Regions from separate parts of the Paenibacillus intestini genome, predicted to be linked through region 2. Evidence: riboswitches for the same ligand, from Rfam matches in the RefSeq annotation. Region 2 holds a riboswitch; each other region holds the start of a gene.
What was found. Region 2 has a riboswitch for S-adenosylmethionine ahead of metA (homoserine O-acetyltransferase MetA). Riboswitches for the same ligand answer to the same signal wherever they lie in the genome.

Region 1: another riboswitch for S-adenosylmethionine. It lies ahead of J2T16_RS19960 (methionine ABC transporter ATP-binding protein); the one in region 2 lies ahead of metA (homoserine O-acetyltransferase MetA).
Region 3: another riboswitch for S-adenosylmethionine. It lies ahead of mmuP (S-methylmethionine permease); the one in region 2 lies ahead of metA (homoserine O-acetyltransferase MetA).

Annotation. Positions count from the first base shown of each region.
Region 1 covers NZ_JAURUN010000008.1:61,972-72,063, reverse strand. The annotation lists gene J2T16_RS19995 (NAD(P)/FAD-dependent oxidoreductase) at 1-895, shown strand, start outside; gene J2T16_RS19990 (YuzB family protein) at 902-1,156, opposite strand; gene J2T16_RS19985 (NifU family protein) at 1,237-1,482, shown strand; gene J2T16_RS19980 (SDR family oxidoreductase) at 1,558-2,322, opposite strand; gene J2T16_RS19975 (DUF2167 domain-containing protein) at 2,571-3,431, shown strand; gene J2T16_RS19970 (MetQ/NlpA family ABC transporter substrate-binding protein) at 3,507-4,343, opposite strand; gene J2T16_RS19965 (methionine ABC transporter permease) at 4,384-5,043, opposite strand; gene J2T16_RS19960 (methionine ABC transporter ATP-binding protein) at 5,043-6,077, opposite strand; SAM riboswitch class I at 6,199-6,338, opposite strand; gene J2T16_RS19955 (Cthe_2314 family HEPN domain-containing protein) at 6,510-7,229, opposite strand; gene J2T16_RS19950 (COX15/CtaA family protein) at 7,494-8,381, opposite strand; gene J2T16_RS19945 (thioredoxin family protein) at 8,854-9,198, opposite strand; gene J2T16_RS19940 (DUF2515 family protein) at 9,340-10,092, shown strand, end outside.
Region 2 covers NZ_JAURUN010000002.1:911,350-921,441, forward strand. The annotation lists gene J2T16_RS09145 (zinc-binding alcohol dehydrogenase family protein) at 1-918, opposite strand, end outside; gene J2T16_RS09150 (aldo/keto reductase) at 957-1,889, opposite strand; gene mqnC (cyclic dehypoxanthinyl futalosine synthase) at 2,165-3,301, opposite strand; gene J2T16_RS09160 (trans-sulfuration enzyme family protein) at 3,544-4,725, opposite strand; gene J2T16_RS09165 (aminotransferase class I/II-fold pyridoxal phosphate-dependent enzyme) at 4,722-5,906, opposite strand; gene metA (homoserine O-acetyltransferase MetA) at 5,931-6,848, opposite strand; SAM riboswitch class I at 6,975-7,099, opposite strand; gene J2T16_RS09175 (hypothetical protein) at 7,311-7,559, opposite strand; gene corA (magnesium/cobalt transporter CorA) at 7,558-8,493, shown strand; gene J2T16_RS09185 (HRDC domain-containing protein) at 8,603-9,604, opposite strand; gene J2T16_RS09190 (ROK family protein) at 9,784-10,092, opposite strand, start outside.
Region 3 covers NZ_JAURUN010000010.1:174,406-184,497, forward strand. The annotation lists gene J2T16_RS23125 (sensor histidine kinase) at 1-226, shown strand, start outside; gene J2T16_RS23130 (ABC transporter ATP-binding protein) at 380-1,138, shown strand; gene J2T16_RS23135 (ABC transporter permease) at 1,319-3,547, shown strand; gene mmuM (homocysteine S-methyltransferase) at 3,681-4,757, opposite strand; gene mmuP (S-methylmethionine permease) at 4,754-6,148, opposite strand; SAM riboswitch class I at 6,241-6,342, opposite strand; gene J2T16_RS23150 (Ger(x)C family spore germination protein) at 6,480-7,682, opposite strand; gene J2T16_RS23155 (GerAB/ArcD/ProY family transporter) at 7,679-8,779, opposite strand; gene J2T16_RS23160 (spore germination protein) at 8,865-10,092, opposite strand, start outside.

The DNA.
Region 1 (10,092 bases), on a different contig from region 2:
TTACGACCTGCGTATCCATTTTCCGGTAAATGAGAAAGTAACACATCGTTTCGGTGAGGTTACAGCCATTAATCTGGAGCAGCGTCAGATTGAATTCGAAGGTCAGGAACCGCTTGAATATGACAAACTTGTGATTGGACTAGGTTGTACGGATCGTTTCCACAATACACCTGGTGCTGAAGAATACAGCTGTACCATTCAGAGTTTCAGCAAAACACGCGAGACGTACCTGCGTCTGAATGAGGTAAAAGCTTATGGGCATGTTCACATTGTGGGCGGTGGCCTAAGTGGTGTTGAGATGGCAGCCGAATTACGCGAAAGCAGACCGGATCTGAATATCAGTATTCTGGATCGCGGTGAACGTGTATTATCCGCATTCCCTCAACGTCTCTCCTCTTATGTTCACGAATGGTTCGGCGAACATCAGGTTGAAGCACGAGGACATATTGCTATCTCGCGAGTCGAGCCTAACGCCATCTACAACCGCGATGAACAGATTCAAACGGATGCTGTTGTATGGACGGCAGGCATTCAACCAGTCAAAGTCGTTCAAGACCTCGATGTAACGAAAGACCCTCAAGGTCGTGTTGTATTAAATGAGTATTATCAGATTCCGGATTATACCGACGTTTACGTGGTAGGTGACTGTGCCAGTGTACCTTATGCACCGAGTGGTCAGGCTGCGGAGGTTCAGGGTGAACAGATCGCTCATATTCAGCATGCCCTCTGGAAAGGCGAAAAGCCCAATCCGCAGCCTCTTAAGCTTCGCGGCACACTGGGCGCGCTTGGCAAGAAAGCTGGATTTGGGCTGATGGGCAAAACGTCCATGATGGGACGAGTGCCTCGTATTCTGAAAAGCGGTGTGCTCTGGATGTCCAAGCGTCATCTCGGTTAATTGAGGTTAATCGAGATCCAGCGCGTCCCAGGCATCCGCTTCGGCTATTTTGGCTAGAATGGCGTTATATAGATCTTCTACTTTATCTGTGGTTACGACTTCACCATTGACCAAGGCAAAAGGTGTCATATAACATTGACCACAATTGGTCAGGCAGCCGTATTCAATCACGTCATAGTCTGGATTTTCATCCAATTGATCCATGACTTCATCCGTGCCAAAATGCATATTGTTAGCACAAAATTCAATAATTGGTCTCATTTCAGTTCACCTGCTTTGTTTGACCATTTTAATTTATGGTCATTTGTAATATAATATAGGAAGGAAAGGAGTTGAACAATATGAGCGAAAACGCACAAAGCACCATGTATGATGAGGTATCTGATGTGCTTGATAAACTTCGTCCGTTCCTGCAACGCGATGGCGGTGACGTGGAACTGGTCGATGTGGAGGACGGCATCATTAAGCTGAAACTGGTCGGTGCCTGCGGCAGTTGCCCAAGCTCCACCATTACCTTAAAAGCCGGGATTGAACGCGCCCTTCTTGAAGAAGTTGAGGGTGTACAAGAAGTTGTACAAGTATTCTAATCAATCCTTCACGAAATAAACCTCAGAGAGCCTTTCGCTTCGCAAGAAGCGAGAGGCTCTTTTTTTGTAATTCCATCAGATAGTAGGCCGGATCGGATCAAGTCCTCCAGATACATCCATAATGTTACCTGTTATAAAATCCGAATGATCCAGACACAGGTACGTGATCACTCGCGCAATATCTTCACCACTGCCAGGCCGACCTCTTGGTGTTTCTTTATCAGTTATGCCCGCAATCTCATCAATCATTTTCTCTTTGTTCGCACCACGAATATCCCCGGGGCAAACCATATTGACCGTAATCCCATAAGGTGCCTCTTCAACAGCAAGAGTCTTGGTAAACGAAACCAGACCTACCTTGGCAGCAGCATACACGGCACGATGAGGCCAGGATCTTGCTTCACCCGCGTGACTGAAGCCAAAATGAATAATACGTCCCCACTGCTTGCGGCGCATTTCCGGCAAAACAAGCTGATCCAGAATCATTGGCCCGAGCAGGTTGCCCTGCACTAACATCTGCACTTCAGCTTCAGAATAATCTGCGAACACCCGACGCTCTCGTACAAATGGACCAGCATTATTCACCAGAATATCTACATGACCCAGCTGTGTCTCTACCTCTGTAACGAGTGTGTGCATCTCTTCTACTTTGGATATATCCGCCTGAACGGCAATGCAACGCACCCCTTTGGCGATTATCTGAGCTTGCAACGATTCGGCTTCTGTTCCGCTATGCACATAATTAAGGGCAATGTGGCATCCCTGATCCGCCAGACTGAGGGCTGTCATTTTACCAAGACCTTTGGCACTTCCCGTTATGAGGGCAATCTTTCCCTTCACGTTCATCCCCCTCTTCAAAGAGCAGTCACTTATCCAGTATAAAAGATTTATCCGCCTCTCACAACTTGTAGCTCTTCACAATCTGTTCCAGTTGATTTACTGTGCAAATATACCTTCATATCCAGAAATGCCTTGATCTAAATTCAATTGCTATGATAATCTCAGTAGGTCATTGTGCCTTATGATAATAACGGCATGAAATACTAAGTTGTAAATTGCTGCTTACATCGTCTGAAAGGATTAATGAAATGAAAAAGTTATGTATCCCCTTCGTCTTCACCTTGCTTCTCCTTACCTCGCTTCCATTTTCAACCATGAAAGTTGCTGCAGAAAATTTTGGTTCAGCCGATGGATTTGAATGGCAGAGTGGCCCTACAACAGTATCTTTGGAGGATATAGCTTCAGTAAACGTACCGGAAAATCTCGTTTTTTTTGATAAAGAAAATACCAAGAGGTTTATGAAAGAAAATCCTCCTCCTCCGAACGGTACTGAAATTGGCTCTCTTTATAACATGAACATGCAGTTGTATTGGAACGTCATTTTTGAATACCACGACATAGGAAATGTCGACGATCATGACAAAAATGAATTAGATGCCGATGAACTCCTGGAAAGTTACAAGCAGAGTCCTGAAGGACAGCATGAGAAAGCGAGCTCAGAAAATCAATCCTCCGTGCTACGTTGGGATGTTGAGCCTGTGTATGAAGAAAGTAAACATCAATTACGCTATTCCATAGGTTTGCGAGATCCTCTACAGGGAGGAGTCGTATATTATAAAGTAAACTTGTTAACACGTGAAGGGTATATTAGCGTCATACTTGTAACTCCAAGTTATTATTTTGAAGAAAGTCGAAAACAGTTTGAAGAAATGGTACTCCAAAATATTAAAATCAAAAACGGTCATACATACCAGGAATATAATGCTTCCCTTGATAAAAAATCAGAGCTTGGTCTCATGCATCTTATTCCGGGCGGTGATGGCATAGCCGCTACCAAGAAAGAGGAACGGCAGACTCTAATCAAAAAAGGCATGATCTTCATTGTTACTGCGTGTGTTGCTGCATTCATCTTCATAAAACTTCGGCGGAAGCCCAGAACTCAGAAATAGTAAAGCCCCGCAGGCCTCTTTAAGAGATCGTGCGGGGCTTTCAGCTATTTAAGATCATGCGCTCGCTTTAACAACTTAAAATGCAGGTTCAACTGCACCTTGGTAACGTTCTTTGATGAATTTTTTCACCGTTTCGGAGTGGAGAGCTTCTGCCAGTTTTTTGATAGCATCCGCATCTTTGTTATCTTCACGGGACACGAGAATGTTAGCATATGGGTTGCCTTGCAGATCTTCGATCAACAATGCATCTTTAGATGGATTGAGGTTTGCTTCCAGTGCATAGTTGGCATTGATAAATACCAGATCGGCTTCATCCAGCTGACGAGGCATCATGGCTGCATCCAGTTCGATGATTTCCAGGTTTTTCGGATTCGCGGTAATGTCCTGTTTAGTGGATGCGATGTTTGTATCATCTTTGAGGGTGATCAGACCTTTTTTCGCAAGCAACAAGAGTGCACGTCCACCATTCGATGGGTCGTTTGGAATAGCCACTTTAGCGCCATCTTTCAGTTCATCCAGGGATTTAATCTTTTTGGAGTAACCACCGAAAGGCTCAACATGGACTGGAGTCACAGCAACAAGGTTGAATCCGCGCTCTTTGTTCTCTGTATCAAGATAAGGCTGATGCTGGAAAAAGTTTGCGTCCAGTTTCTTATCTGCCAGCTGTTGGTTAGGTTGCACATAGTCGTTAAACGTCACCACTTGTAAACGAATGCCTTGTGCTTCAAGTTCAGGTTTGATGCTTTCCAGAATTTCAGCATGTGGTGTAGGCGAAGCACCGACTTTCAATTCAACGGTACGCGGAGCACCTGCTGCGTTATCCGCACCACTGTCGGATTTCTTGTTGTTGCCGCAAGCTGCGAGCACGGCAATCATCATCAAGCTGAGTAAAATAATAGACCATTTTTTCATCTGTAAAACCCCTTCGCATTTTTATTTTTCAATCTATCTGTTATTTCCGGGTGAAATAAATGACCAGACGATCGCCAATCATCTGTAAGAGCTGAACCAGTATAATCATGGATACAACAGAAATAATCATGATCTCATTCTGATATCGATAGTATCCATAGTTAATGGCCAGTGTACCCAGACCTCCACCGCCGACCATACCCGCCATGGCCGTATAGGACACCAACGTAACGATGGTAATTGTAATTCCGGCAAGCAAGCCAGGTAAAGCCTCAGGTAACAACACCCGTCTGACGATCTGAGCTGTAGATGCCCCCATTGCCTGAGCTGCTTCAATGACACCGCGGTCCACTTCACGTAAAGTATTCTCCACCAGACGTGCAAAATACGGAGCAGCCGAGATAACCAGCGGTGGAATGACACCAAGCACACCTGTAGCGGTGCCCACCAGCGTACGCGTAAACGGAATAAGAGCAACAATTAATATGATGAAAGGTACCGAACGTAAAATATTAACAATAACAGATAATATGATGTAGGTTAGCTTTGAACTAGGTGAAGCCGAACGGCCTGTCATAAACAGAATGACACCAAGGGGCAAACCCAAGAGAACAGTAAACAAACCGGATACAGCAAGAATCTGCAATGTTTCAATGGAGGCCGTACCGACCTCTTCCCAGCGTACTTTGGAAAAATCCATTATCGGAGCACCTCCACATCAAGTCCTTCTGCAGTTAGTTCAGACAAGGTCTGTTCAATCGCAGCGGAGTCACCTTCAAAACGTACCGTCAGTTGACCGTAAGGAACCTGCTTGATTGTAGAGATTGTACCTTGCAGAATAGCGAAATCCACACCTGTTTTACGAACTGTTCTCGACAGAATCGCCTCATAGGTTTTATCTCCAAGAAATGAAACCTTCACTAACTTGGAAGAAACACCTGCTGGCAACTCCGTCCCTGCATTTGCCATAACCGTTTCCTCCAGTGCCAGTCCACCTTCGCTGTCACGTGAGACAAAATCCCGCGTGATCGCATGTTGCGGTTTCAGGAACACTTCCGTCACTGGGCCTTGCTCCACGATGCCACCTTGATGGATAACGGCTACCCGGTCGCAAATGTTCTGGATGACATGCATCTCGTGTGTAATCAGCACAATGGTCAGATTATACTTTTCATTAATATCCAGCAATAACTTCAGAATCGAATTTGTTGTTTGCGGATCAAGTGCCGAAGTTGCCTCATCACAAAGAAGTACACTCGGGTCACTTGCCAGAGCTCTCGCTATCCCTACCCGTTGCTTCTGTCCGCCAGACAGCTGTGCCGGATATTTGCTGCTATGCTGCTCCAGACCAACCAGAGCGAGCATTTCCTTCACCTTGCGATCAATCGCATCCTTAGGTGTGTTGACCAGTTTTAAAGGGAAAGCCACATTGTCGTATACCGTTGCAGAAGACAGCAGATTAAAATGCTGAAAGATCATACCAATCTTGCGTCTTTGCTGCTGTAGTTCACTTTTGCTAAGCTCAGTCAGGTTAATACCATCGACCCAAACCTCACCTTCTGTCGGGCGCTCAAGTAAATTGATACATCGGATCAATGTGCTTTTCCCTGCACCTGAGTGACCAATAACTCCAAAAATCTCACCCTTCTGAATCTTCAGATCAAGGTGTGACAACGCCGTCGTTGTTTTGGCACGTCTGCCATATGTTTTGGTTAATCCAACCAATTCAATCACTAATACTGCTCCTTCCCCATCACCTACATATATCTTTACCCGAAGGAAGGGAAAACTCCCCGTTCTACGCAAAAAAAGAGCCCTTTGCAGATACAAAGATGGCTCTTCACGTGAAATGACCTTCTCATCTGCCAAAATCATGTGCAACATGATTCTGTAGGAATTAGCACCTAACATCAACAAGGATAACCATTCATGTCATCATCGTTGATCGGTTGCCGGGCTTCATCGGGCCTGTCCCTCCGCCACTCTCGATAAGAGAAATATAAAGTTGTAGGATTATATAGTTTCATGTAGTTCGTCAAGTATAATGACCGAACTGCATCAAATGCTGTATTGAAGACACGATTCCATGTAAGATTCGATCTGGAACTCAGTATAATCAAAGTATTCCGATTTGTCAAATAGTATTATTTAAAATCATTGCTATACCTAATGTTTCAAAATCTGTTTACGCCAGATTCGATTGATGTATCGATAGGCCATATTCAGTGTTTCACAGACCATATCTACACCTTGCTGCATCTCGAGAAGATGCTGATCCAGATCCTCCAGCTTCACTTTGCCACGCAACGTCTGATGTAACTGCCACAAATCATCCTGCATTTCCGAATTCATGTAATGAATCTCCATATTACGTCGCTTTCGCAATCTGCTCATCGGTTCTCGGTACGCTTCCTTAATCTTAATTAATTGCTGCGCCAACTCATGATGATCCCGATAATATTCGAATTGCCTCAGAACGGTATAATAGGAGAAATGCACTTTGGTTTTGGATGTATTTAGTTGGAAAACTTCATTCAAGACCGTACCCAATTTGTCCAGAATCGCGAAGCACCGAATAAAGGCATCTTTATAAAAATAAACGTACCGGGCATACTCAGATTTCTCAGCAGAACTCATATCGCGCGTTGAACCTGCAACTACTTTTTTACGAAAATGTGCGGCGGCAAAATAACTCTGCTCCAGTTCATCCAACGAAGAGATTAGTCCCTGTGTCCATACATACAGCTTCCGATAATCATGGTTCGGATCATGATCCACATACATCTGTTTTTCAAAAGACTCCAGTGTAAACGCCATGGTATCCATGGCTTGTTTCAGTTTCCCTTGATTCACTCGTGGCTTTTCTCCCAGTAACGTACGTAGCATAGAAGACCTCCTCTTTCCACTGATGATGCAAAATATATATGTTTTCACAGCTGTTGAACAGCTGAAGATGAATTAAAGCGCTATGTGACGTTCGGTTAATCGTTACAACTTGATTTAGGTTGCCCTGCTACCTCCGACATCAAACAAAAGTCCACCTCTCCAATGATCTACATCACCGGATGGTGGACTTTCCAACATGGCCCAGCGCAGCTTCAGGACAATGTAATAAACTCACTTTTTTTAAACACTAAATTCATAAGCTGTTTAGAAACGGTTCACCGGGCGGTGCAGCTTGTACACAAGGAAGCTCATATAGGTCAAGATACCGAACAGTATAGCGATATCCAGCATATGTGCCAGCGCCACAAACATGTAAACTTCCGGGCGATTAATCGTCCACATCATGAACATACCGATAACCACTTGCAACAGAATTAAAACGACGGATAACACACCGAGTGTCCGCAATTCACGGTTGTCCGGGTGTTTACGGTAAGCAAAATGTCCTAGGATCGCGATTACGATCACGAGTGACACAGCTGCCAGACGATGGGCAAAGGCCACAGCTACCCCGCCAGAAAGTTCAGGCACAATCTGCCCATTACATAGCGGGAATCCGGAACACCCGCCAGCCGAATTCGTATGGCTTACAAATGCGCCTGTATACACGACCAGGTACGTATAGATGGTTGAAAACCAGACCAGGTTACGAAATCCCTTACTAACGCGCGGATACTGGTTCAGACGTTCCAAACCGCCATATCTCGCCTCTTGCCTAATCCCGAGAGCCATCATCAATGAACTGGCAAAAGCAATGAGTGCGAACCCAAAGTGTAGAGCCATGACCGCGGAAGATTGCGAGAACACAACGGCGAAAGCGCCCATGATTCCCTGAATAATCACAAATAAAAGGGTTAGAAACGAGAACAATTGCAAATCACGACGCTGTTTGCCAAAGCGTAAGAAGGCAACAAAAGATGCGATGGACAGTAGTCCTGCCAGTGCGCTGACAGCACGGTGGGAATATTCAATCAGAGAGGCAACAGTATGTGCTGGTACAAGCTTACCGTTACATAAAGGCCACTGTGTTCCGCAGCCAAGGCCCGATTCGGTTTTCGTCACGATCCCGCCGCCAAAGGTAGCCAGGAACATAACGAGACAGGTCAATACGGTTAACCATTTAAACAATGTTAAGTGCTTCAATTTTTTCTCACCCGCTGTTGGTTTAAGATGGCGAAGAAGTTTCTTCGCTTGATAATCAATGCCGATTCATTATTGTTGCTAGTGTTGTTTCCATAAGAAGGCTCATTACAGCACTTGTTTTGTACTTTGACACTAATTTCACAACTAAATCCATTATACCGGATAAAAGCATCATTGACGCCGCGCTTTGTGACAAAATGTTAACGTCTATTAAAATTTTGACCAGCAGGTCATTATATTTCGAATTTATGTATGTAGGCCCCTACCCATCTCGGTAGCCTTAAGCTACTCACCTCAAGCCAAATAAAAACAAGGCAGTCTTAAGCCTGAAGACGGCTCAACCGACAGCCTTGTATTTGCATACCTATCTTACAGTCTACCCTGTCTTGAAGACATTCATTCCCTGCGATGCACTTAGGCCTTACTTGTGAATGGTATTGTAGACCTCAACCGCACGATCCAAAAACTGCTCAATCTCTTCTCTCGACTTACGTAGCTTGTTCACGTAGCGCACCAGTTCACGTCCATCTGTGTAAGCTACAAAACTTGGAATACCCAAAATATTTTGCTCCTGACTTACTGTACCCACCTGATCAACATCCACTTCAATCAGGGTCAAGTCACGTGAATACTTCGTTTCCACCTCAGGCATAAACGGATCGATGTATTTGCAATCCCCGCACCAGTCTGCCTTAAATACGGCCACTGTCAAACGTGGAGATTGAATCGCCACATCAAATTCCGGCTTGGATGTAATCTGTTCCATTGTCACATCTCCCTTTCTGTACCTCGTCTCCCTCTAAGTGAAGCAAATTGGTGATTGGAAGTCAAATGTTCAGCGCATACTTAGAATAACCACAAGTCCTGGCATATCAAACACAGATATTCATGAAAGGATGTTCCATTCATGACTTCCACCAGAAATGACTCTTCGGAAAACCAGCATTCAGGCTCCATTGTACAGATCATTCGCTCCATTCCCGGAGCAGCCCTGGAAGTATGGCGAGGTAAACAAGCCGCCTGGCATGCGTCCGCAAGGCTTAGACATCCTTTGCGTGACCTGAATTGGAACGCAGATACAGCTGCCGCTCTGCAAGCTGAGGTGGAGAAGTTAATCCCTACAACAGGCAAGCCATCTCCTGCACGCAACATTCAGGCACAACGTGCGCTGGTGTGTGAAGAGGATTGCATCATTCTCGAAGAGATCAAAACCTTAACGCAGCAGCAGAATCGCAGTAATGTGACTCGAACCGCCGCTTATCTGGAATGCTACGAGCAGTATCCCGAGCTACATTGGGCGCTACTGGCGCATATGGTATCCCGCAACGGCGGATATCATATGACCGACCTGCACAGTGACCTGATGCATAATCTGCAAAATCAGAAGGATCGTGAGCATATGTATCGCTTGCTGGAGCGGTGCAATGCCCTTATTTTTCAGGATGCCTATCCTCAATTGCAGCTGTATATCCACAGTCGGCGGCTTGGACGAAGCTGCTTCCATCTGTTATCTCATTTTCACGTATCGTCTTTTATGACCCCGTTCTGGGAGCGGTTTTGGCTCGAACGTTGCAGTTCCATACTGAGTGTGGCCTTAATTATTAATGAGCAGAACTATATCGAGAGCCGGGTGGTACAACATCCTTATTTTCAAAAAGTA
Region 2 (10,092 bases):
ATAACCATCCATCGTTAATTTTTTGTCACGCAACGTCGATAACACCTGTTCAAAATCCTCGCGTGTTGCATTCCGGCTGCCCAGCATACTCATCTCACGCTTGTGAAATTCCGGGTCATGGAACGTAATATCCGCCTTCACCAGCCCAACAAAAATCAACTGTCCACCGTGAGCCACATAAGGTATCGCGCCATTCATGGAATGTACGTTACCTGTCGCATCAAATACAGCCGTGGCATAATCACCGCCAGTAATCTCGAATACCCGCTGCAGAGCCTGTTCATCCGCCTGCACGATCTCATCCACCCCGGCCCAGGTTCGGCTCAATTCCAGCCTGTCCAGATTTCGATCCACAGCAATAACGTATGCACCTGCTTGTTTGGCAAAGGCCATGACTCCCAGCCCGATAGGTCCGGCTCCAATAACAACGACACGCTCTCCTGGTTGAAGTGCAGCTCTGCGCACAGCATGAGCCCCAATGCTAAGTGGTTCAACCATAGCTGTCTCATCTAATGTTAACCCCTCTGCTCTCAGCAGATGGGAAACAGGCACTGTAATCCGTTCTCTCATACCACCGTCCACATGTACACCCATCACTTGCATGGATGCACAACAATTGGTTTTGCCTGAACGACAAGCAATACAATGTCCACAATGCAGATAAGGAATAATGCTTACCTGGTCTCCCGGCTGTAAACCTGCCTCGTTCGGGCCAATCTCTTCGATGATACCTGCAAGCTCATGACCAAGTATACGAGGATACGTAAAAAACGGCTGATTGCCTTTGTACGCATGCAAATCTGTACCACAGATACCAATTCGCTGGATAGCGACCAACGCTTCTCCCTCACCTCTTTCGGGCTGCGGCAAATCCTTCAGCACCAAACGATCAATTTCTTCACATACGATAGCTCTCATCACTGTTCCCCCTCAGATCCATTCGACGATATATTTAACTATCCGTTATATTCAGCACGACCACTCGGCCAAGTTTCATTGTTTAATGGAGCCAGAATACGTAATACCTCTTCCAGAAGTTGCTTATCTATAGGTTCTTCAACCCAGGCCGCGTTGTTGACAATGTTTTGCTGGCTCGCGCTACTAACGAGAGTTGTTGGGATTTGTTCATTTGCTGTAGAAAATTGTACTGCCAGCTTGGCGATATTACTGCCTTGTTCCTCGCAGAAGCGGGCAGCTGTCAAACAAAGCTCTTTTACCCGTTCACCCGCTGGATGCCAAGCCGGTGTTCCGCGCGTGCTAAGCAATCCCATTGAAAGTGGGGAAGCGTTTACAAGTCCAACCCCTTTTTCCTCGAGTAACGGCAGTAGCGATAACAATGACGTATCATTTAGAGCATAATGACAATAGGAGATAATGGCATCCGCATCAAGCTGCGGCAACATTTTTTCGAATAAAGGCAACGGCAAACCGCAGATTCCGGCGTAACGAATCACGCCTTTCTCTTTCAGGTCTAACAATGTTGGAAAAGCTTCTTCAATGATGATCTCAGGAGCCACAAACTCGATATCATGTAAAAATAAAATATCAAGATAATCCGTATGCAACCTTGCCAGACTCTCTTGTACACTCTCCAAAATACGCTTGCGAGAAAAATCAAACTCGTTCTCACCATACCGTCCAGCTTTGGTTGATAACGTATAAGAGCTACGCGGCAAACTACGGATTGCTTCACCGAGTACCGTCTCCGCCTTGGTTAAACCGTAGTACGGCGACACGTCTATATAATTCATACCTGCATCGATCGCTGCATGAACGGTACGAATCCCTTCATCCCGGTCAATATCACGAAATACAGAGCCCAGTGATGATGCGCCAAAGCTCAAAACAGGTACGTCTAATGCTGTCTTTCCCAATTTTCTTGTTTTCATCGATTCGTTCCTCCCAGCAGGTTTGACTACACAACTGTCCCTCCATTGTATCAGTTAAAAATCTATATAACATATCGTCAAATGCGTAATATGTACTGTTTAATGATCTCGATTCCTGGATAAAAGGAGAACTGTACCTGAATCAGGTACGCACAACGAAAAGGGCCAAAGCAGGTTTAATCTACTTTGGCCCTTTTAAGCGGAACGAGTTTCTATTTACTTCACATGATGTGACATAAATTAAAAACCATATTGCTTTTCTATAAATGTAGGGATTAGTTCTGCATTACGAAATCTTTAGGCACAATGCTTTCTTCATCAAACATACGCAGAATATCATAACGGGTGTTGCGCTGTGCCGGAATATAACCAGACTCCCGAATCAGACGCAGAATGGATTCAATGTTCACTTTGTATGTTGCTCCTGCGGAGGATACAACATTCTCTTCAATCATCGTGCTGCCGAAGTCATTACAGCCGAATTCGAGTGATTTCTTACCGATTTCAGGTCCCATTGTGACCCAGGAAGATTGGATGTTTTTAATGTTATCTAACACCAGACGGCTAATCGCTACCGTTTTCAGGTACTCCTGTGGAGTCTGACGCTCCAGCTTAAGGTTCGTATTATCTGGCTGGAATGTCCACGGAATAAAAGCGAGGAAGCCTTCAGAATCATACTTATTGGCAATACACTCATCCTGCGCTTCACGTACACGCATCAGATGCAGCGCACGCTCTTCCATGGATTCACCCAGACCAATAACCATCGTAGCGGTTGTATTCATACCGATTCGGTGAGCAGTCTGCATCACATCCATCCAGTCGCGCCATGAACCTTTCAGACGGCTGATTTTGCGGCGTGTACGGTCATCAAGAATCTCGGCTCCGCCACCTGGCAAGGAGTCAAGTCCCGCATCGTGAATGGCACGCACTACCTCTTCCAGCGTAAGACCATCGGATACTTCAACCATTTTCATAATCTCGGCTGGTGAGAAAGAGTGCATCGTAATATTCGGGAAACGTTCCTTGATCGCTTTCAACAAGTCCGTATAATAGCTGAAAGGCAGATTTGGATTCGTTCCACCTTGCATCAGAATTTCGGTTCCGTTGACATCTTCAGTTTCCTTGATTTTCTGGAAAATCACTTCATCCGGAAGCACATAACCTTCTTCTGAACCAGGTCTGCGGTAAAAAGCACAAAAACGGCAGTATACGTCGCACACATTCGTGTAATTGACGTTACGCCCAATAACAAATGTTCTGTATGGTTCAGGGTGCATACGTTTCATGATTACATTGGCAGCTGCCCCGATTTTGTCCACTTCGTCTGATTCAAATAACTGAATTGTGTCTTCCAAGTCTAAACGTTCGCCCCGAAGGGCTTTATCTAAGATACGGTCTACCGTACTCATCGTAAAAAAGCCTCCCTCGTAAAGAGAAAATAATACGACGATCACTCCCGGCTTGTTAGCAAAAAGCAAGTCGTGGCTGTAACATCGCATTTCTGTACTCCACATATCGTAACACAGGTTACATGTGAAAAAAAGCACCTTATGAAAAGGTGCTTATAAAATAAGTTAAAATTTTGACATATGAAAACCGTTTGAATGCTAGCTGCATCCGATTTTAACGTGCACCTATTTAGTCGTTCAATTTATAGCGTGGCTTGCAACGCTTGCTCGAGATCAGCAATCAGATCATCAATATCCTCAAGCCCTACAGAGAAACGCAGCAACCCATCGGTAATTCCACGCTCATGTCGAACTTCCGCAGGCATAGCTGCATGAGACATCATCGTTGGGTACGAAAGAATGCTCTCCACTGCTCCCAAACTTACAGCGACAATGGGTAGTTTCACCTGATTCAGGACAGCTTTTGCACGATCACCTGAACCGACGTCAAACGATACTACGGCTCCGTAACCTGTCGACTGACGCTCATGCGCTTCACGGCCCGGATGATCCTCAAGTCCAGGGTAATACACGGCTGTTATATCCTGACGCCCTTTGAGCCATGTGGCCAGTTTTGCAGTACTCTGTTCACTGTGAGCCATCCGCGCACCCAGGGTCTTCATCCCACGCATCAGAAGCCAAGATTCCTGAGCTCCGAGAACGGTACCTAGTCCGTTTTGCAACTGTTTCAATTGTCTGCCCAGCTCGTCTGTACGCGCAACAGCCAGACCAGCCAGCACGTCACTGTGACCACCGAGAAACTTCGTAGCACTATGTACAACGATATCTACGCCGAGCTCAATAGGACGCTGATAGTACGGTGTCATAAACGTATTATCCAGAATGGTAATCAGATCATGCTCCTTGGACCAGGACGTAACTGCGGCAATATCCGTAATCTTCAAGGTCGGATTGGAAGGTGTTTCCATGTATACGGCCTTCGTGTTAGGCTTGATTGCTGCTTTGACTTGTTCAATGTCGGTCATGTCAACAAAAGTAGTCTCAATCTGCATCCGACTTAGTATCGTTGTGAGTAGACGATATGTCCCACCGTATACATCTTCCGTTACGATTATATGATCCCCTGCGGAGAACATCATGAACACACTGGAGATTGCAGACATCCCTGACGAGTATGCAAATCCGCGTACCCCGCCCTCAAGCAACGCGATGTAATCTTCCAGAGCCTGGCGAGTCGGATTACCTGAACGGCTATAATCATGTTGCGGCGGATTAAAGATATCAAAGTGATGGAACGTGGAAGCTTGATAAATCGGTACACTTGAGGCACCTGTTGTTTTATCAATTTCATCTCCAAAGTGAAGCAGCTTGGTGTCAAACTTCAGCTCCGACGTACTGGGCTTATGGTTACTCGATTCACTCATGAGGTTACGCCTCCTTCAACTTCCTGCTGTGCTGCCAGCAATGCTTCATTCAGATCCGCGATCAAATCTTCTGCATGTTCGATGCCTACCGAGAAGCGAAGCAGACGATCGTCCACACCTACAGCGTCACGAATTTCAAGCGGAATATCCGCATGGGTCTGCACCGCAGGATAGGTCATGAGTGATTCTACACCACCGAGACTTTCTGCAAATGCAATCAATTGGATATGACGCAGCAATGGCTCAACATAACGTGCATCCTTCACTTTAAACGAAAAAATGCCTGTATTGCCGGAAGACTGCTTACGCTGAACTTCATATCCAGGATGATCGGACAAACCAGGGTGGAATACTTCAGCTACAGCCGGATGTTCCAAGAGGAACTTCGCAATGGTAAGTGCGTTATATTCATGACGCTCCATGCGAAGAGCCAGTGTTTTCATCCCTTTCATCAATTGATATGAATCACTCGGTGATAACACAGCTCCAATGGAGTTATGAAGGAACGCCATCTCGGCAGACAAGGCTTCACCTTTGGTGATGATCAATCCAGCGAGCACATCATTATGTCCGCCCAGATATTTAGTCGCACTATGGATGATAATATCGGCACCAAGTTCAATCGGACGCTGGAAGAATGGAGTCAGTAGCGTATTATCTACAATGGTTAATAGATTGTGTTTTTTCGCCCAAGAAGCAACAGCTTGAATGTCCGTAATCATCATGAGCGGATTAGTTGGTGTCTCGATGAAAACAGCCTTCGTATTCGGCTGACGGATGTTCTCCAATGCTTCCAGATCGTTCGTATCTACATAACTTGCAGTTACACCGAACCGGGACAAAATCCGTTCCAACAGGCGATATGTACCGCCATACAGGTCTAGAGAAACAATCAGGTGATCCCCTTGGCCGAACATCGCAAAGATCGTTTGCAGTGCTGCCATGCCCGAGCTACAGGCAAAACCCGCATCACCGGACTCTAGAGCCGCTGCTGCTTCCTCTAATACTTTGCGCGTTGGGTTTGTTGTACGGATGTAATCAAACCCCGTGCTTTGTCCCAGCTTCGGGTGACGAAACGCAGTGGATTGATAGATCGGAAAGTTAACAGCACCTGTTACGGGTTCATTGATGGACCCAATTTGAGCTAAACGGCTTTCAATTTTCAACTTGTTATCTTCCATTACTGCATCCTCCTGTAATCTTGATTAGATTTGTGGGCCAATATCGTAAGGGGTTTCCTGATACACATAGTAATTGAGCCAGTTAGAGAATAATAAGTTAGCGTGTGCACGCCATGTAGCCGGAGGTATCCGAGAAGGATCGTCCTTTGGATAGTAGTACTTCGGCAGCGCGATGTCCAATCCCTTGGCAACATCACGGTCATATTCCCATTTCAATGAAAACGGATCATACTCGGCATGTCCTGTGGCAAAAATTTGCTTACCGTCCTTGGTGGCAACCAGGAATACCCCTGCTTCTTCGGACTCAGCCAAAATTTCGAGTTTATCATTTTTCTCAATATCCTCGCGTCGTACCTCCGTGTGACGGGAGTGTGGAACGTTGAACACTTCATCAAATCCACGCAGTATTGGAACATGAGGTTTGTTGATCGTATGCGGGAATACGCCAAAACACTTTTCATCCAGCGGAACTTTGGGTACATCAAAATGGTGGTATAGACCTGCTTGAGAAGCCCAACATATATGCATCGTCGAAGTTACATTCGTTTTGGTCCATTCAAAGATTTCCTGAATCTCTTCCCAATAATTCACGTCCTCAAAATCCATTTGCTCTACCGGTGCACCGGTAATGATCATCCCGTCAAAACGGCGATGCTGGATCTCATCAAATGTTTTATAAAAGAGATCCAGGTATTCTTGAGATGTGTTCTTGGAAGTATGGGATTTGGGGTGTACCAGCACAACATCCACTTGAATCGGTGTATTACCTACCAGACGAAGCAATTGCGTTTCCGTCGTTTCCTTCGTAGGCATCAGATTCAGTATGGCGATCCGGAGCGGACGAATATCCTGCTTGTATGCGGATGATTCGTCCATGACGAAAATATTCTCGCTCTCAAGCACTTCTTTGGCTGGTAATGTGTCTGGAATTTTAATTGGCATAGTGAGTTGACTCCTCCTTTTTCATGGGTCGCATCTGGTGCGAAAATCACGCTCTGAGAAGCTCTGCATATGACAAAGACCTCTCTCGGATTCCGAGAAAGGTCATATGTAAACAGATATGCGCCTCTCTCATCTCTCAGTTACAACAGCATCACAAGGATGCTTGGTCGCTGCAAGAATTAGCACCGTGCGTTATATCGCCGGTTGCCGGGTTTCATCGGGCTGGTCCCTCCACCTACTCTTGATAAGATTTCGCTGTATTCAATTTTAATTCAGATATATTAACTTTTACTTTAAAACATTACTGCCCTCACGTCAAGAACCAGTTGATTGGTTTTGAACCTAAACTCGGAACCGTTCATCATCCGTTGTCATACACTGCCTCAGAGCGTGAAATAGACACATTTTTGCGCTTGAAAGCACCCTAGACCAGCGGTATACTAGACAAGTGTTTATAAGCCCTTATGTGAGAGGTGACATATTAAATGGATGGCGACCCGAGGCCCAACTGGCAGTCGAATTCCGAACAACTGCATAGAGAATTGACATCAGCATGTCGGCAGCGGGACGTTTCTTCCGTTTGATTATAGATTGATGACGCAGTACAGTCCTCATAACAGGCTCCGCTGCCGACCGGCTGATCTGTTCTTTTGCGCCCATATTAACGATGAAATCCGCCAAGACGGCGGGTGCACAAGGAGTAGATAACATGAAAATCCGGTTGGTTAACAACGGTGTATTTATCCCGGTGGATGACATTCAGCAAGCGCTGACTCCACCAGCAGAAGGGTTCTACTGGATTGATGCGGACGTGGACGATTTGGCTGTACTTCAGCCGCTGTTCTCCATGCATGATCTGGCTGTTGAGGATTGCTTGAGTGATGAAGAACAGCGTCCGAAGATTGAGATTTATGAGAACCATTATTTTATCGTGATTAATAGCATTCGTTTTGATGATGAAGAGATCTTCCTGCGTGCAGTCAATCTCTTTCTCGGTAGACATTTTATCATTACGGTTACCAAACAAAAGATCAGCGAACTACGTACATTGAAGCCGATTCTCTGGGAACAGGAAATCAGCAGTCCAGATCGTCTCCTCTACTTGCTTGTTGACTTGATTGTGGACAATTACTTCACCGTTGGTGATCGAATTGAAGCGCGAATTGAGAAACTTGAGGAAGACATTCTGATGCATACCAAAAAGTCACATCTGAATGAGATTATCGGTCTGCGAAGCGAGATTTTGTGGCTGAAGAAAGTACTGGGACCTCAAAAAGAGGTCATTAATACACTCAACAAAAAAGATCTGCGTCTCATTGATGATCAGCTGCAAAAATATTTCAGCGACATTTACGAGAACGCCGTAAAAATATCGGAAACCTTTGAAACGTACCGCGATCTGATGGGCAACTTGCGAGAAGCCTATCAGTCCAGTATCGCTAACCGCGCGAATGAGATCATGCGTGTGTTTACCGCCATCACCACCGTGTTCATGCCTCTGACCGTTATCACCGGTATTTATGGAATGAACTTTGACAACATGCCCGAATTACACTGGAAATACGGGTATTATGCTGTTATCGGCCTGATGATTACACTCGGTCTGACGATGTTCTTTATTTTCCGTAAAAAAGACTGGATCTGAAACGACCGCTCTATCCGCTATATCATACCATTTAAAGAATAAGACGAAGCGCTCCTTCACAGGGACGACTTCGTCTTTTTTAATATCACCGCCTCACGGCGTATTTTAGCTAACCAACATTACGCTCTGTTTCAGTATGTCTCCGAAAACGGATGCGAATCATCCGTAACCGTTCATACACTTGCTCCAAGCTCCCTCCTTCAGGGCGCTCTCCTCCGTAAACTTTATGTAACACAGGCTTCAGAAATGTATCTCCTAACTCCTCATATGCGTTCCATACCGCCTCTTGTTCAGTCTCAGGCATAACGGCCAGTTCTACATCCAGCAATGAATCCGTGTCATACCCTTCCAGATCCAATGTTTCGAGCAGTTCGATTAATTCACGCCGTGATAGACCAGATCGATTCACGATCTCTTCTAAGGTCTGTCCCTCTTTCATGCCTTCCAGCACGTGCTTACGCGTAATGAATTTATCCAGTTCCTGCTTGTACTTCTGCTCTTTCTGCTTATATAACCAACTTTCGTACTCTTCTTCTTGCAATACGATGTACACCCAGTCTAACGGAAAAGGTCTCGATTGTTCGATTCCACTCATCATTTCAAGCCATTCCAGCCCATATTCTGCTGCTTTGCTCTCACCAACGCCCGGCAGTTGCATCAGCTCATCCATCGTATGTGGAACAAACGCACTGATCAGCCGCAACAAACGATTCGTCGCTACAAAATAAGGAGCCTTCCGATCCGAAGCCGCTTTTTGCCTGCGCCATGTGCATAAATCCTCATACAATTGTTCATTTCCGTATAATTCACTAAAACAATGCAGACGCTGGCCTGCATAACTACGTAGCTTCAGATCCTCATTTTCATTGTACAACCCATGCATCAATGGACGATACCCTTCGCTCATCTGCATGGCAAGTTGATGACGATATATGTGCATCAGCTCTTCCCACGAATGACCTTCATACCAGATCGTATCTTCCCGATCCCCTGCTTCATAACGACTCCATCCCAAGTGCCAAGTATTCTCCTCCTCGCCAATCCATAACTGGGCAATCTGTTCATGCTGATCAAACACTCTGGATAATTTGTTCATGAAAATGACTTCCATTACTTGTTCCCTCCTTTGGACGATACAGCCTGTTCGATTAACGAAGGTATTCTCTGTCTCTGTCTCCAGACAACACAAAAAAGCACCTCTCCCGCAGATCGCTGCAAGAGAGGTGCTTCCTCATTAACCGTACTATGCTGTTGCTCACATCATACCATACTGGTAAATTTCGTCAATCCCTAAATGCGTTTATTTGACAAGGCCAGTTTCGCCAGTGCCAGCGAACCACACAAGCCAGCATTATCTCCCAGACCTGGTGGAACAACATACGCATCAATTCCAGCATGAAGTGACGGATGCTGCACATAGCCTGCCAGCAATTCCTGTAGTTTGCTACGAACCATCGGGAATAGGTGCTCCTGCTTCATCACACCTCCGCCCATCACTATTTTCTGAGGCGAAAGAATCAGCACATAATTCATTAGAGCATGTGCAAGATAATGCGCTTCAATCTCCCAGGCTTTGTGATCTGCTGGCAATTCATAAGC
Region 3 (10,092 bases), on a different contig from region 2:
CACTGATTCGGGGCGAGGCATACAGGCTCAGGACATGCCGTTTGTATTTGAACGGTATTTTAGAGGTGGCTCTTCCTCTTCCCCCTATTCCACTCCAATTCAGGAAGGAACAGGACTTGGCCTCTCGATCTGCAAAAGCATCATTGAAGCGCATGGAGGGCAGATTCATTTTTCCAGCAAAAACGGTCAAGAAACTCTCTTTCAGTTCAGTCTGCCTTTATGTTGAAGTGACAAATAGCAATGAAGGGATACTGATCATGAATACCTTTTTAACTCTGAGCTGTCCTAGGTTTGTAATACTTTATTTATATTTGGATAAGGGTTTCTCAATATCTTCCCTTTATGATGAACGATATACTGCAACGGGGAGTGAATCTGCTTGAACAAAACATCCATCATTCGTGCCAAAAATTTGTGTAAAACCTACCAGACCGGGAATGAACAGTACCATGCGATTCGTAACGTTAATCTCGATATCTATGAAGGGGATTTCACTGTGATCATGGGTAATTCCGGTTCAGGCAAATCTACGCTGTTATATTTACTGAGTGGACTGGACCAAGTCACTGCTGGCGAGGTTTATTTTCAAAATCAACGTATTGATACCTATAGCGAACGAGAATTGTCTGCATTCCGCACACGTCGAATCGGGTACATCTATCAAAGCATCAACCTTGTTCCCGACCTTTCTATTCACGAAAACATCGCTCTTCCCGGGTACATCGCCAGAAACAAAAAAAATGAGGTTCAAGCGCGGGCGAAACAACTTATGCGCGACATGGACATCTATGAACAACACAATCGCCTGCCCTCCCAGACCTCCGGGGGTCAGCAACAACGGGCTGCGATTGCCCGTGCACTCATCAATTCACCGGATATCCTGTTCGCTGATGAGCCTACCGGAAGTTTAAACTTCGAACATGGAAGAGCGGTGCTCGACATCCTGACAGATATGAACCGGGAAGGACAGTCCGTCGTGATGGTAACCCATGACATCCAAGCCGCTTGCCGGGCTGATCGTCTGATCTTGATCCAGGATGGTAAAATCGGCGGTATTCTGGAATTCGACAAATATCACGAGCATCAAATTCCGGAGCGGGAGTCCATTGTCTTCGCTTTTGTATCGGGGAAGGAGTAATTTATGGCTGCCATCCTGAAGCTGAGTTTTTCTTATCTCACTCAAAATAAAATCCAAAACCTGTTTATTACCCTGCTTATATTACTTTCCACCCTTCTCGTGTGCACTTCCGTTATCATTTTGGCGAACACAGGTCATCAGTTCAAGGAAATGCATAGCCGAACAAACGGATCGCATCAGATGTTGACATTCGAAAAAGATCTAAATGATCCCCAAACGGTGTATGACTGGTGGGCCGCTCAGAACGGTGTTCAGGTCTCGCCTTTGCTTACTTACCGTACGTTGTCAGGCATGACCTTGGATAATGTGGATATCCCCAACATTTATCTGTATATGATGAACACCCCTCCACCTCCATGGAATGTAGATCAACTCGTATTTGCATCCGGTAAAGAAAGCCCGTCTCCCGCACAAGGAAATGTATGGATTCCTACTTCGATGGCCTACAGTTATAACATTAATGTCGGTGATGTCGTTCAATTCAGAACGGGACCTTCTACGCTAAGTCTCACCGTATCAGCGGTTGTTGTAGATGTTCCTTACGGAGCACCGTTCAGCAATACGGCAAGAATCTGGATGAACCCTGGCGATTATCAACATGATTTCAGCACGCTTGCAGGCAAAGAACATCACATGATGGGCATACATTTTGATGATTACAGTACGAGCCCCAGCTACTGGGACCGCTATACAAGCGAGATGGGTGCTCCATTTCTGGAAACCAAAATGGAATTCGAAAGTATCTCATCCTTCTATCTAATCATCAACCAGATCATCGGTTTCATTATGATATTCTTAGGGACCGTCATGATGATGATTGCGCTCATTACGATTGGCTTCACCATATCCGATGCCATTCTGTCCAACTACAAAACGATAGGTATCCTCAAGTCGCTTGGGTTGACCTCCCGAGCAACCATTGCTACCTACGTTATTCAATATGCCCTGTTGTCCATCATCGCCGTTCTTCCCGGGGTGGTACTCAGCGTATTCGTCTCCAAATTCATCATCAACATCTCCGTATCATCCCTGCGGACTGACCAGGGTGATCTTGCAATTGAGGGCATTGGAGCTGCTATTGTTGTAGGGCTGCTGTTACTCGTCTTGGTTATTGCATTTGTCGTGTTATACGCCAAAAAAGCTCGCACGATCCAGCCTGTTCAGGCCATTCGGTACGGTATGTCGGAGAGCGACAATGTACGCATGGTGCAACGAATGAATTCACCACTAGCACATATCGCTTCATTTGGAAAGCAGCCTGTTTCTTGGGTCATCGGTTTACGTAGTTTGATCAAAAATAGCAAAAGTTCCGTCTTAATGCTCCTTCTGACATCAGTAGCCGCTTCCGTTCTTGTCTTCGGATATGTTGTTCTGACCAGCATCATCGGAATCAATCAGACGGCAGCCCAATGGGGGTATGACAATGCCAACATTGCTGCTGTGGTCGTAGACAAAACGACATTTCCAAAAGCAGCACTTCAACGTGTACTGGAAGAAGATCACCGCATCAAAAATGTGGGCTGGCAGGGAAACCTTACCGGCGTAATTCCCTCCGAAGTTTTGGAAAACCATACAACCCGTCCATCGATCAGTCTTTATTTGGGTGTATTGGACGGGAGCTATAAGGACTCCGGATTCGAGACGTTAAGAGGAAATAACCCTGAACGCGAGAATGAAATTTCAATCGGAGTCAGTGTGGCCAAGATGTTAAACAAGGATTTGGGAGACCTTATCGATCTTTACGTTGAAGGAGAGAAGCGCACATTCATCATTTCGGGTATCTATCAAGCAATCGCAAACATGTCGGTATCCGGGAGAATCACCGTTCAGGCGGTTAAGAACGTAAATCCAAGTTACAGTGATGTAGATGTTGCCTTTATTAATGTCACCGACCCATCACAAGCAGGGGCAATTGCAGCCCAACTGAATGAGCGGTTCAGAGACTCTGCTTCCATCGTCACGCAAAAAACACTGCTGGATTCCGTTTTTGCAGAAGCGGCAAACATTCTTATATATCCAATGGCTCTGATTGGTCTACTGTTCATCATCGTTACCTTTATGATCATCTTCAGTACCTGCCGGATCAGTATTCGCAAAGAAAACATGACGTATGGCATCTACAAATCAATAGGTATGACATCCAGTAGTATTCGTTCATCTCTCACGTTTGGTATCGCATCGTTATCCCTGATTGGTTCGATGTTTGGTGTTATTGCGGGTGTATACCTTCTTCCCCGGCTACTTGAACAAGTTCTCTCAGGATATGGAATCGTACACCTTCCCTTGGTTCTGAATGGATGGGGCATTCTGCTATTCGCCTGTTTGAGTATATTGGCAGCAGCAATCGGATGCTGGCTGGCATCCCGGGAAATTCGCAAGGCATCACCACGTATGTTAGTTATTGAATAACCTAAAAAAAATCTGAAAAGAGCCCTTACCTATTAAAAAAAGGTAAGGGCTGTTGGAGATTATATAAGTTTTTTAGGTTTATATATATTTTTATGTTCTTATTCAGGTTTGTTCTATAAAAAAATTCGGTCTACTAACTACGCCACTTCTTTGCCAGCTCGCTGATCTGATGCGGTGTTGTCCGGCAGCATCCACCAATAATCTGAGCACCAGCGGCAACCCATTGTTCTGATGCGTCCTTCATGCTTCCGCAGGAACCTTGGCCACTCCATGTTTTGGTCTCGGCATCGTAGGTTTCACCTGAATTCGGGTACACGATGATTGGTTTATCGCAAGCTTGGCGCAGGATACCAATGGCTTCCGTGACCACTTCCATTGGAGCGCAATTCAGGCCGATTGCCGCAATCTGCCGTTCAGAGCCAAATGTCTGTGCGCATACCTCAAGCGATGTTCCCTCGCTGATGCTTGTCCCATCTTTTAATGAAAAAGAAAGCCACGCATAAGCCTCTGGAAACTCCTTAAGCAATTCTACAAGAACACGAGCCTCCTGCAACGAAGGAATCGTCTCGAAGGCCAGAATGTCAGCTCCTGCTTCAATTAGCGCAGCCATGCGAGGTCGGTGAAATGCAGCCAGTGTCTCATCTGATACACCGTAATGTCCCACATATTCCGAACCATCTGCCAGATAGGCACCGTATGGGCCGACAGAGCCAGCAACGACAGGTCGCGGACGACGCAACTTCTCGCCACTAGTGTGTTCACCAGTACGATATTCACTCTGCTCGTTCCCCACGTTCTCGGCTCGTCCCGAAGAAATGTCAACAAGCTGTCCTGTTGAACCTTCAGCTACTGTGGCTCCCTGCACTTCTGCCCATACATCATCTCTGGCCTTCGCCGCCAGTTCCACTGTTTTTCGAATCAGATCCAGGGCAGCCTCTTCTCCGATTCCACGCTTGCGGAAACCCTCCACTGTTGCCTGATAACTGGAGGTAATTGCACAATCTGCCCCTGCTCGGAAATAATCAGCATGCACGTTCACGATAACATCCGGGTTCTCCAGCAACACACGTGCAGACCAGAGCGGGTCATCCAGATCACAGCCATGCTGTTCCAGTTCCGTCGCCAGTGCTCCATCCAGAATCATAATTCGATACTCGTCCAGAATACGTTGAACCACATTTATATCATTCGTTTGCTCACGTTGAGTCATGAAGTCAGCCCTCTTTTCTTCTTCGTACGATCCGTCCAATAATACACGATATAACACAAAATAATGAATGGAATACCACAGTATAAAGCAATCCGCTGTGTTGGGTCAAAAGCGATACCTATGCAGGATGCGAGGCACAATACAAATGAAACGATAGGCACAAATGGATACAGCGGCGTTCGGTAAACCAGGTCTTTCACGTCATGTCCTTCCCGCAGATACTGTCTACGGAACATGTATTGAGACACGCTGATGCTCATCCAGACAACTACCACAGCAAGACCCGAGATGGATACAAGTGTAATATAGACCGTCCCGGGTGCAATGATGCTGGACAGTAAAGCCAGTGCACCACCGGCCATACTAAGCACAAGTGCATTGAACGGCACACCGCGTTTGGTCAACTGGGCAAACCATGGAGAGATGGTTTTTTTATCCGCCAATGACCAGAGCATCCGTGATGAAGCATATAACCCCGAATTCGCTGCGGATAGAATCGCCGTTAAAATAACAAAGTTCATGATGTCGGCTGCATATGGAACACCGATCCGCTCCATGACAGCAACGAACGGACTCTCCAGCACGCTCGCATCTGACATCGGAAGCAATGCTGACAGAATAACAATCGTGCCAATAAAGAAAATAATCAAACGCCACAGCGTGGTGTGAATGGCCTTCGGAATGGTTTTTTCCGGATTTTCCGTTTCGCCTGCGGCAATACCAATCAGTTCCGTACCCGAAAAGGCAAAATTGACCGCCAGCATCGTCATCAGAATCGCAGTTGCCCCGTATGGGAACCACCCAGACGCTGTAATGTTGGAAAAGAACGGAGCCGGTTCAGCATTTGCCATCGGAATAATACCAAACATGGCAGCACCACCAAGAATAATAAAGATGACAATCGTCATCACTTTCACCAAGGAGAACCAAAATTCTGATTCGGCAAAAAGTTTTACCGTGAACGCATTAAACAGGAAGATCATCACGGCAAACAACGCACTCCAGATCCAGACGTTCACAGACGGAAACCAGCGTTGCATAAGCAGTCCTGCGGCTGTAAATTCTGATCCGAGCGCTACGGTCCAAGTAAGCCAGTACAGCCAGGCCACCGTGTATCCTGTCGCTGGTCCAATGTATTTAGCCGCATAACTATGGAATGCACCCGTCTCCGGCATATGCACAGACAGTTCGCCAAGACAGAGCATCACCAGGTACACCACCAAAGCACCGATCAAATAGGACAAAATCGTACCGAGCGGTCCGGCTTGTTGAATGGTATACCCTGAGCTAAGGAACAGTCCTGTTCCTATGACGCCACCAAGAGAGAGCATAACTACATGCCTCGTTTGCATTTTTCGCTGAAATTGGCCTTTATCGTTACTATTCTCCATATAACCTGCTCCCTGCTTCTTCATCCAGAACAAACAAAAAAGACCCACTCTTTCCTGAAGAGTGCGCCGTAACTGACAAATAAAAACAAACGCTCCTATCTATCAGGCTTTCACCCGCTGGAATTAGCACAGTATCCTTCAGATCTGTTGCTGAGGTTTCTAAGGGCCAGTCCCTCCACCTCTCTGGATAAGAAAATGATTTTGTATAACTATATCGACTGCTGCCTGATGTGTCAACATTTAAATAAACACGATAACCGACCCAAGCAGAGCTTTCCATATTCTTGTGCTGAAATTAACACATAAAGTTTTTGCGAACGGGAGTATAGAGCTACTCTGTAGAGGAACCCGGATTTATAATACTCGTTTTAATCTCATAGGTAATAGGTACTGTCGCAAACACTTCATCCCAGTTATCTTTTACCTTTTTCCACGTTTTTGGATAATGGATGCGAATGCTGTCCCGAAAACCGGCAACGTCAGCTTTATACGTATGCTGGAGTTTATAGAGCATTTGATCGATCTGTTGATCTACGATTTTGGCAAAATCCTTCTCCAGTTCCTTCAGATAGGCTCCCTTCTCTTCTTTTTCAGGGGAACGCCAATCCTCCATTAGCCAGCCTTCGGACTCTGCCTTGACGTGAAATGAGATGTCCCCTCGAACTACCTTCGGAATGATTTTTGTGGTCTTTTTCTTAATTTCATAGAGGACAGTGAAGCCTTCTTTACTGTATGTTTTAATGACCCCGCCCGCCTTTTCCTTGGGCTTAATCCAAGATAATGCTTCCAGGTCGGTTTGGCTAAGCTCCCCGATATATTTCGTTGTTTTCGCTTTAAAGATGCTGCCTCCTGAAAATTTATCCTCGCCATCTGCATTCAACACATTTTGAAGCAAAAAGCTGGATCCAGACTGCATCTCCGCATCCAGTTTGGCTAGCGAAACCGGCTCCAGTATCTTATTGGAGATGTACGAATTATTTGTGATACCCGTAAGATAAAAGGCTGGAATCCGGGAAGGATCTCTCGAAGTGAGTACATCCAGCGCACGGTGATGGCTAATCAGCACAAGGCAATTGGGGCGAATATCGTTATCCCGCAGCACAAAATCAAGCAACTGTTGTAGTCCATACTTTTTAGCAATATCTTTGGAAATCACGATAACTTTCAGATGATGTCCAATGAGCGGACGATCTCGGCGTAAGGAAAACTGACGAAATATTTGAAGCAACGAATCCCCGGTAAGTTGTTCATTGGAGTAGGATGATTTTCCAGAAGAAGGTGACCCTCCCTCATCGCTCTGCTGACCACTCGATTTCCCTGGAGCAATCTGAACGGTTGCGGTGACATTATCTTCTTTGGGATAGCCCCCTCTCTGGGCTGCTATTTTTTTCTCAAACTCGGTTTCCTTGCCAACATCAATGCCGAGACCAACATACAGGCTCAAATCCTCAATTTCCCGGCTGCTCCAGCACCCGGAGATCAGACCGAGAATCAGTAACGCAGAGATGATACGCATCCACCGGATTGGAATCATGCATGCTTACCTCCCTTTTTTCGAATAATGCTCAGCAGTAACAATACCAAAGGCATGATGGCAAACAAAACGACAGATGCATTGCCCAGCATGTCACCTAGTGCAAATGTTTCATATACATTTTTGGGAACCATGGCTGCCAAATAGATAAACGGTAGAAGACAGTACATAATGGTCCGCATCTTTTTAGCTTTAAACAGATCACGAATCCCCACAGAAGCGCAATAATGGGTGATGGCAAATGTAGAAAAAATCTGCAAAATCCAGATGACCAGCAATAATGATTCGAAGCGCTCAAAGATCAAACCCTGAATCTCAAAACTTCGAACCAGATCCAGCGTTGGCCAGGTTCTCGTTTTAATTCCATCGAGCGATAAACTGCCAACGACCATAACGACCGTGATCAAATAAATCGATGTAGATATGCCCAGCCCCCAAGTCATGGCCTTATTGCTTTTCTTCGGATTTTGCATATATGCCGTAATGACCAGCATCACTTCATAACCTGTATATGAGAGCAAGGAAGGTTTCAACCCTTTAACAACAGGCATGATGCCCTCTCCAAGTACAGGTCTGAGATTACCGATCTCGAACAACTGATTACTAAGCAAAATTTCCATCACAAATATGACCAAGGTAATCGGCAAAATGATCTCAAACACACGCACGATGACTGGAAGTCCGCCAGAGATCAGATAGATTCCAATCCACATAAACACCATCACAATGGCCCAAGTAGGGGTACGTTCGAGCAGATACATTCCGGTAACGTCAGCCATCACCCGAATTTCGAAGGCGGCAATCACCATAAAATAAAGAATGTTCGCAAAGCCCAGTATGTAAGCAATCGGGCGCCCCGTAATTTCCCGAGTGAATTGGAAAACGGTCTTTTCCGGGAAACGTCGGCATAAGGTCACCAGAATGATTCCCACACCCGTGATAATCAGCCCGGAGAGGAGGATAGAAATCCATACGTCAGGTGTTCCGACAGCTTTGCTGGTTGTCCTAGGCAGTGTCAATATGCCTGCACCAAGCATGTAATTGACGATAATGACCACGGCTTGTGTCGTGCTTATTTTTACTTGGGAGTCATTCACTTCTTAGCACCTCCAGACCATCTGTGGATTGTACGAAACTGGACTGCACAGAACTGCTTTGCACGAAAATCCACTTCAAACTTCATTATTTCTTCCGATCATCATCGGTCGGATTCATCATGGCAGGGCGTCTTCTCATCATGTTAAGCGGAGCGCGGATGACAAAATCCTTCCAATCACTCAAATGATACGGAACCGCTGGCGCGATGTAAGGCACTCCGAAGCTGGATAGTCGAGCCAGATGTGTGCACATCAGCAAGAAGAACATGACCACACCATACAATCCCATCACCGCGGCACTAAACATGGCGGCAAAACGGAGCAAACGGAGCGTTAATCCCGCACTATACACTGGAATGGTGAAGGACGAAATCGCTGTGACCGCTACAACAATAACTAGAAATTGGCTTATAATACCTGCCTGTACTGCTGCCTGACCGATGATCAGACCACCAACGATTCCCATTGCAGGTCCAATAGGTTTGGGCAAACGAATCCCGGCCTCTCTTAGAATCTCAATGGACAGCTCCATAATTAAAGCCTCGATAATGGAAGGAAAGGGTACGCCCGAACGGGTTTCAATAATCGTTAATACCAGTTTCGTTGGAATCAGACCTGGATGGAACGAAATGAAAGAGATATAAAGCGCCGGAGCAAGCAAGGCTAACATAGCCGCCATAAAACGTAGAATTCGAAGGAACGTACTTGGAATCCAGCGTTCATAGTAGTCTTCAGGAGATTGAAGTAGCATGCTGAAGGTGACCGGCACAACCAGAACAAACGGAGTTCCGTCCAGCAAAATAGCTACACGCCCTTCTAGTAAAGCACCGATGACGCGGTCAGGTCTTTCCGTGTTCAGAATCTGCTGGAAAGGACTCAAGGCATCATCTTCAATCAGTTGTTCTACATAACCGGACTCCAGCATCATGTCCATATCAATACTTTTCACCCGTTTCATAACCTCGGTTACGAGTTTAGGGTCGGCAATATCCTGAATATAAGCAATAGCCAAGTCTTTTTTGATCCGGCTGCCCACTTCAAGCTTTTCGATAAACAAACTCTGATCGCTTCCATAACGTCGTAAAATGCCCGTGTTATCACTAAGCTCCTCTGTAAAACCGATACGCGGTCCGCGTAACAGACCTTCCGATAAGGGTTCATCCACCCCGCGCGTCTTTAATCTGGACGTTCCGATCAACATGGCTCCCGGCATGCCATCCACTAGCAAGGCATTTTTGCCCGTTAATACACTTTTTGCAAGCTTCTGTAGAGACTCTGTCTCCTGAACCTCGCTGACGGGAAGAATCTGAGTT